Regions from separate parts of the Paenibacillus intestini genome, predicted to be linked through region 2. Evidence: a T-box and tRNA genes for the amino acid it is inferred to sense, from the RefSeq annotation. Region 2 holds a T-box; the other holds one or more tRNA genes.

Region 1 (4,188 bases), on a different contig from region 2:
AGGTCAAAGTAAGCACCGTTCTGAATATCACGTATGAGATGAAGTAAGGAATTTTGCACATCACGGGATAAAATATTAAATATTAAGAATTTATAAAAATGACAAAAGCACTGTCCTTCGGGGCCGTGTTTTTTTGTTGCACATGCTGGCTTTGAGGAAGCGAGGGTCAGAAAGTACTTGTGTTACCTGTCTAAGAGATGGTCGAATCATGTCGTTTTTGTAGCATTGTTCGTGACAAAACGTTCATTTTCTGCGATTAATATCGTACGATTTTCATCAACATTGTAACTGGAGCTGTAAACCTTTCCGAAAAAGGGTTAATTATAATAAAGAGGCAAGCGTATGGCCTATGAAATCTAATTAAATTTACATACGCATTAAACCTAAATGAAATATTAGAGAGGAGTTTTACAGATGAAAACATGGAAAAAGTGGACGAGTGCATTATTGGCAGCAGGTGTAATTATGGGAGGAAGTACAGCGTGGATGGATCAATCGGTTCAAGCAGCATCCGTATCTTCCAAAGTAACTGCACCGGCTGAAGTAACGTTGAAATCAGGCGGTAAAACCCTCACGCAAAAAGGGTTGCTCCAAGGTGGATCTACATGGGTGTCGCTGACAGCAGTTAAGGATGTAGCAGGCGGGACATTGAAATATGATGCAAAAACAAAGTCATATACCGTAACTGCAGCGAACAATGCAATGACTGTTAGTTTGATGGATGGACAGCCGAACGTGTATATTAATGGTTTTTATCCTCAAGTGGAAGCAAAGTTGATCCAGGGTCGTTTGTACATCCCGTTCTCTGCAATGAGAGATTATTTGGGTGTACAAGGTAGCTGGGATGCCAAAACCAAAACACTGACCCTGAGCAAGGTGAAACAAAATAACGTACAGGTGAAATCGACCAAAGCGAATGTAACCGTTAAAAATGCTGAGGTGGATGTGCAGTACCCGCAAGTGAGCGGACTGGCGAGCAAAGAGGCAGAAGCTGCGATTAACAAGGTGCTCAAAGATGAAGTAGACACCGCTGTTGCGGCGTTCAAAAAACAAACGTCTGAATTTGGTGGAGCAACTGCAAATCGTCCATATGCATTCGAAGCTTCGTATGTGGTGAGTTACAATGAGAACGGCGTACTGGGTCTGATCACTCAACGTTATGAGGACTATGCAGGCGCACACGGTATGACTTACCGTACAGGTCACACGTTTGCACTCGACACTGGCAAAGAGCTGACACTGGATGATGTAATTGCTAATAGCAAGTCGATGCGTGAAACGATCAGCAAAAAGGTTGGCGAGCAACTGAAAGCGAACACGGGATACTTGAGTGGCTACAAAGGCCTTAACAAAGATCAGGATTTCTACGTGACGCCAACAGGTGCAGTGGTATTCTTCCAGTTGTATGAGTACACAGCATATGCGGAGGGCTTCCCTGAATTCAAGTTCACTTACAAGGATATTCTGCCTAAAGGAACCGCACCATTCAGCAACGTAGCTTCGGAGAAGTAAGTTCGTATTAGGTTAGATGAAATCATAAAATAAATTAAATTCAAGTCAAGAGCACTTATACCGTTTCTTCGTGAAAAATAATAAACCGGAAGCCTCCGTCGAAGCAAGAATGACGGGGGCTTCTGCTTTATGCAGGCAATGCACCCCAAGACCGGGTGGTGATATTGCCTGTTTATAATTAAAAAGCGCAGAGCGTGCTCACCTATATTCAGGTGATGCCCGCCCTGCGCTTATTTACGTTGTCTCCAGGTAGCTAAAGCTTAGATGCCTTGGGAGCCTACGTTTTGGATTACTTTATCGATGATACCGTAATCGGCTGCTTCAGCAGCACTCATGAAGTAGTCACGATCTGTATCTTTTTCGATACGCTCCAGAGGTTGACCTGTGCGCTCGGAGATGATGCGGTTCAAGGTATCACGCATTTTCAGAATGCGACGTGCACGGATTTCGATGTCCGACGCTTGACCTTGTGCGCCACCCAGTGGTTGGTGAATCATAATTTCACTGTTTGGCAACGCAAAACGTTTGCCTTTTGCACCGGCATTCAACAAGAATGCACCCATAGAAGCCGCCATACCTACGCAGATCGTAGATACATCCGGTTTAATGAACTGCATTGTATCGTAAATTGCCATCCCCGCTGTGATGGATCCGCCTGGGCTGTTGATGTATAGGTGAATGTCTTTCTCCGGATCTTCCGCTGCCAGGAACAACATCTGTGCCATGATGGCATTCGCTACAACGTCATTCACGTCGCTGCCAAGGAAAATGATACGATCCTTCAGCAATCTGGAATAAATATCATAGGCGCGCTCACCCCGGTTGCTCTGTTCAACGACCATTGGAATATAACTCACGTGAAAAACCTCCTCGGAAATGTAAATGTTAAATGGTGTTTATACTTAAACTGTTACCGTATTAACCACATCATAAACAATCTCAAACAAAAAGTCAAAGAAAGTCAAACTAAGTTTGAAAAAAAAGAAACCTTTCCGGTTTCGTTGGTTAAATGCATTATGAGCTGTTAAAAAATTAAGTGGCGCGCCCGCCAAGAATCGAACTTGGATCTCAGGCTTCGGAGGCCTACGTCATATCCATTGGACCACGGGCGCAAATTATGTGACAGCAATAATGATTATAGCTTATGCACTGGTGAATTGCAAGCAGTTGCTTTGCATGAACATGGTGTGGTTTTCCTTACGATTAATGGGCTCACGTTGTCTTTCATGAATGGGCTGAGTTATTCCGAAGATGGTTTGAATTGTTTCGGAAATGATCATGATGAAGAAAGATGGATAAAGCTTGTATTTCAGTACATGCTATAAGAAGTTTTGGACATGCCCTATGAAAATGAAACACAGCAAGATATAGATGTTATGTGTGGACTTCTTCTATATATGGTGTGAGATCCTCATTTCCTTATCTCGATGTGTTGAGGTTGTGAAAATAGGCGCGTATAAACGCCTGCTAACCTGTCGAAATAAGCAATTGAAACACTTGCATCTCGCGTCAGTTTTAGGTAGAATGAACGTGGGACTTAAAAAGTTAACCCGGGACATTTTAAGGCCATGCAGAAAGCTTGGAACATGAAGCTTGCGGGAGTGGAAAGCATGCGAACGATCTTGGAAGTGCAAAAGCAGCTTCTGCCCGATCTCATGGATGTCTTGAAAAAACGCTATACGATTCTGCACCAGATCATGTTATCGGATGTGATTGGGCGGAGAACGTTAGCCAATTCCATGCAGATGACCGAGCGGGTTCTGAGAGCTGAGACCGATCTGTTAAAGGCTCAGGGACTTATCGAAATTGACAGTGCAGGGATGAAGATCAGCGAGGCGGGTTATAATTTGCTGCAGCAATTAGAACCTGTCGCGAAAGAGCTGTTTGGATTATCCGAGCTGGAAGAGCGAATCAAGCAAGCCTACGGTCTGCAAAAGGTAGTCGTGGTTCCTGGTGATTCGGATATATCTCCTTACGCCAAAAGGGAGCTTGGAAGAGCTGGAGCAAAAGCTCTCAGCAGTATCATGAATGACAACGACGTTGTCGCTGTAACAGGCGGATCAACAACGGCCGAAGTCGCAGAACAACTCACACCACCGACTTCAATGAAGGGTGTCTGGTTTGTACCAGCACGTGGCGGGTTGGGAGAGAGCCTGGAAATTCAGGCAAATACGATTGCATCCACGATGGCAAAACGGACAGGGGCTCAATACAAACTCCTGCATGTACCGGATTTGCTTAGTGACCATGCCTATGAATCACTGATCCAGGACCCGGGAGTTCAGGAGATTTTACAGCTGATCAGGCAATCGCGCATCGTAATTCATGGCATTGGTGATGCTGTGGAGATGGCGAAGAGACGCAAGCTTGCACCGGAGATCATTGACGAACTTCAGGAGCAGGGAGCTGTATCGGAGTCCTTCGGGTATTACTTCAATGGTCAGGGTGACGTGGTACATACCATGCTTACGCTGGGCATGCGGCTTCAGGATATCGAACGCACCGATGTAGTCATTGGCATTGCGGGCGGCAAAAGCAAGGCAGCTGCCATCCATTCCGTACTGCGGTTCGGACAGGAAGATATTCTGATTATTGATGAGGCTGCGGCCGAAGTCATCGTCGCTGACATGGAAAACATCTAACTTTTCAGAGATGAAATGGTTTTATTTTGAACAC
Region 2 (4,188 bases):
GATACAGCCTCGTATGTAGTATCCCTTGGAGCAATACCGGTACCTCCGCTTAACAGTACGGCTTCGATATCATCCCGTACAACAGCGTCTTGCAGAATCGTCTGAATCCGTTCTGTCTCGTCAGGTGTAATGATATACTCCACAACCTGATAGCCAGCTTGGTGCAACAACTCATGCATAAGTTGACCGCTCGCATCGGTTTCTTTGGTACGTGTGTCCGAAACGGTAACAACCATACAGGCCACCGTTTGTGGAGCTTCCTGACGGTGCTGTTCAACTGAATTGGTCATTGAAATCCTCCTCAAATAAACATGTCCTCATAGCATAGACTATTCATGTTAATCAGGCAATGAAGTTTTCTTCAACAGAACAGGCGTATTGCACAACAATTGGAGGATAGTGTACACTCGCTTAATAGAGTCAGACTAAGGATAGAGATGGGCAGAGAGGTGTGTAATGATGAGTATCATCAATGAAAAAAAACCAAGTATTCCTGTATATATTTTGTCCGGTTTTTTGGGCAGTGGTAAAACGACATTGCTTGTAAAGCTCATAGAACACTGGAAACAGCAACAACTGCGCCCAGCCGTGGTGATGAATGAACTGGGTGAAGTGAATCTGGATGGTCAGATCGTAGATGAGGAAGTGCCCATGACGGAAATGTTGGGCGGATGCATCTGCTGTACTGTACGAGGAGATCTCGGGCTGCAGCTGGCGGACCTCGTTCAAGAAGAGTCACCCGATGTTATCGTAATCGAGGCAACGGGTGCAGCGAATCCGATGGAAATTTTGGATGCGGTGACGGAAACATCTCTTTATATGCGTTTGGAGCTGAAAAGTTTGATCACCGTAGTGGATGCAGCTCATCTGTCAGGCCTGTATCAGGAGCAAAAGGGAAAAACCTTCAAATTAATGCAAGAACAAATTCGTTGTGCTTCGGTGTTACTTTTGAATAAAACCGACCGGGTTCAAGAGCAGCAACTGCAGGACTTGGAAGAGCTTTTGAATAAATGGAATGGCTTTGCCCCCGTGATTCCAACGGTCAAATGTGAAGTGTCTATGGAGCAATTGCTTCATAGTGGTGCCGACGTTCACATTCATCAATCCAATATAGCAGGCGATGCAGCGAAAAATGCAGCAGAGACTCATGTGCATACAGATGCTTGCCGTACTCATGGATGCAATCATGGACATGATCACACGGATCAACGTGACAGCAACCATTCAAGCGACCATGGCGAGCATTCTGTCAAGCCACATACATCACATGAACATGTTATGGTATACACACATTATTTCAGTCAACCTGTGAATAGCGAAGCATTCGAACGATTTGTGGCTAGCTTGCCGCGTGACGTATATCGGGCAAAGGGAATCCTTTCGTTTAGCGATACCGCAAGCCGCTTCTGGTTTCAGTATGCCTATCGTGAATCAGATTACATGAAGATCACACCTCAAGGAGATGTGCCGAATGTAGCTGTGTTTATCGGGGAGCATTTTGATCAAACTGCCATCCGTGAACAATTACTGGAATTGGAAGCGGTAAAACAAGACTAGGATAATGGTTCAAAGTTCCTCCCTGGTGGGTATTAAGAAGCATAGCAAACTTTGCCTGGGAGGTAACTTTAAATGACACAACAACAATACCAACAATGTATCGATGCTTGCCTGGAGTGTATGAATGCTTGCAACGTATGTTACATATCGAGTCTGAAAGAATATGATTTAGCGATGCTTCGTGACTGTATTCGTATGAACCGGGAATGTGCTGATATCTGTGCATTTGCAGCGCAAGCCATGACACGTGGAAGTGATTTCATCGGTGAAATCTGTGAATTGTGTGTCAAAGCATGTGAAGCCTGTGCAGCGGAATGTGGTAAACATGCACATGATCATTGTCAGGATTGCGCTGAAGCTTGCCGTAGATGTGCCGAAGCTTGCCGTTTAATGGTCGCAGTTGCTTAAACTATCTATGTAATCAATTTAAAATAACAGGGTTGCTAATCCATACCAGGATATGTATAATGATCTGAAATGATCGAAACAGCAATATCCGTGATCGGGAGAGTAGCCCAGATTCAGGCCATGACAGCGAGCCGGGACAGGTGTAAGCCGGTATGTGATGAACTGTGTGAAGCGCACCCGTGAGATGGTTATCCGAAGCCATGTATAGGCTCCATTTGGAGTTCGTTGTATATGGATTTGAGGGTAATCCGGCATGCAACCGTTATTTGCACCGAGCGGATCGGTTACACCTTCTTGCAGCATGCTGTAATACAGGTTACCGTTCACTTAGAGTGGTACCGCGGGAACTGTAAACACAGCTCTCGTCTCTTATTTGAAGAGACGAGAGCTTTTTTGCGTTTATTTTAAGGCATATATCATGCAGAGAAGGAGTGTTAGATGTGTTATTGAAGCAGGCTGCAACTCAGATTGCCCCGTTAACCGGGCTCACACCAGAAGAAGTATTGAGATTATTGGAAGTCCCGCCGCAGGAGGAGATGGGGGATGCTGCATTTCCCTGTTTTACGTTAGCCAAGTCGCTAAGAAAGGCACCGGTCGTTATTGCTGGAGAAATTGCCGTTGCATTACAGACCGAGGGTATGGATGCTACAGCAGCAGGTCCTTATGTGAACATTCGTTTTGACCGGAATGTCTTGGCGCCCCAATTGCTCGAAGAAGTGGGTAGCGAGACATTTGGTAAACTGCAGCTCGGGCAAGGAGCGCGTGTTGTCATTGATATGTCCTCACCTAACATCGCGAAACCTTTTGGCATTGGGCATTTGCGTTCCACTGTCATTGGTGCAGCGTTGTATCGTTTATATAACGAAGCGGGTTATACCTCGATAAGTGTGAATCACCTAGGGGACTGGGGGACGCAGTTTGGCAAGCAAATCACGGCATATAAGCGGTGGGGAAACGAAGAGATGTTACAAGCAGATCCAATTCGTAATTCTCTTGAACTATATGTTCGTTTTCATGATGAAGCAGAGAAAGATCCTTCTCTAGAGACCGAAGCACGGGAATGGTTCCGTAAGCTGGAGCAGGGGGATGAAGAAGCGAAGCGTCTATGGACTTTCTTCGTAAACGTGAGTATGCAGGAGTTTAACCGGATGTATGAACGCTTGAATGTGGATTTTGACCGTACGCTCGGTGAGAGCTTTTATAATGACAAGATGGGTGCCGTTGTGGAGGAACTTCGAGGCAAAGGACTGCTGGAGGAAAGTGACGGTGCGCTCGTTGTTCGGCTGGATGAAGAGAATATGCCACCATGTCTGATCATTAAAAAAGATGGAACGACGATCTACCCAACCCGGGATTTGGCAACAGCAATCTATCGTCATGATGTGATGCAGGCAGATAAGTTGTTGTACGTCGTTGGTGGAGAGCAGAGCCTTCACTTCCGTCAAGTATTTACGGTATTGTCAAAGATGGAGTATGACTGGGCAGATCATTGTGAGCATATTCCGTTTGGTCTAATGCGTTTCGAGGGGCGGAAGATGTCTACACGCCGGGGGAAGGTTGTTTTTTTACAGGAAGTACTGGATGAAGCTGTCGCTCGTGCCTTGCAAATTATTCAGGAAAAAAATCCGAATCTGGAGCAGGCTGAGCAGGTAGCCGAAGCCGTTGGTGTAGGGGCGATTATCTTTGGTGATCTGCGCAACAATCGCATGAATAACATTGATTTTTCGCTGGAGGATGCGGTAAGTTTTGAAGGAGAGACTGGCCCTTATGTGCAATATACTCATGCACGAATTCAAAGTGTGCTTGCCAAAGCCGCTAATGTGTCACGTGATGAACAGGAAATGGATTCGGACACGGATCAGATGAATAACCCTCCTGTAGCAATTGTCGGCGATACCTCTTGGGTGTTGCTGAAATTGCTGAGTGACTATCCGGCTTATCTGGAAAAAGCAGTGCTTCGCAACGAACCATCCGTGATTGCTAAATACACGATAGACGTTGCTCAAGCCTTTAATCGGTTTTATCATGCTGAACGAATTGCGGATGCACCGTCAGGTGTCAAGGCTTTTCGGGTGAAACTGGCCGAGCACACCGCGAAACGTCTGGCGTACAACTTGTCTTTATTGGGCGTACGCGCTCCCGAGCAGATGTGATCTAAGTTCAGATTACGAAAACAGGAGGGAATCCGAAGTTATGCGCTGGCTTTTCCGGCAACTTGAATGT

The links. A T-box is a leader RNA that pairs with one kind of tRNA and senses whether it is charged. The one in region 2 lies ahead of argS (arginine--tRNA ligase), so its partner is inferred to be a tRNA-Arg.
Region 1: it encodes a tRNA-Arg, which carries the amino acid that the T-box ahead of argS (arginine--tRNA ligase) is inferred to sense. The anticodon was not compared.

Annotation. Positions count from the first base shown of each region.
Region 1 covers NZ_JAURUN010000012.1:134,386-138,573, reverse strand. The annotation lists gene J2T16_RS24685 (SIMPL domain-containing protein) at 1-47, shown strand, start outside; gene J2T16_RS24680 (stalk domain-containing protein) at 415-1,512, shown strand; gene clpP (ATP-dependent Clp endopeptidase proteolytic subunit ClpP) at 1,773-2,369, opposite strand; tRNA gene J2T16_RS24670 (tRNA-Arg) at 2,550-2,624, opposite strand; gene J2T16_RS24665 (sugar-binding transcriptional regulator) at 3,123-4,154, shown strand.
Region 2 covers NZ_JAURUN010000002.1:270,116-274,303, reverse strand. The annotation lists gene J2T16_RS06420 (MogA/MoaB family molybdenum cofactor biosynthesis protein) at 1-290, opposite strand, end outside; gene J2T16_RS06415 (CobW family GTP-binding protein) at 460-1,557, shown strand; gene J2T16_RS06410 (four-helix bundle copper-binding protein) at 1,630-1,965, shown strand; T-box leader at 2,047-2,338, shown strand; gene argS (arginine--tRNA ligase) at 2,406-4,118, shown strand.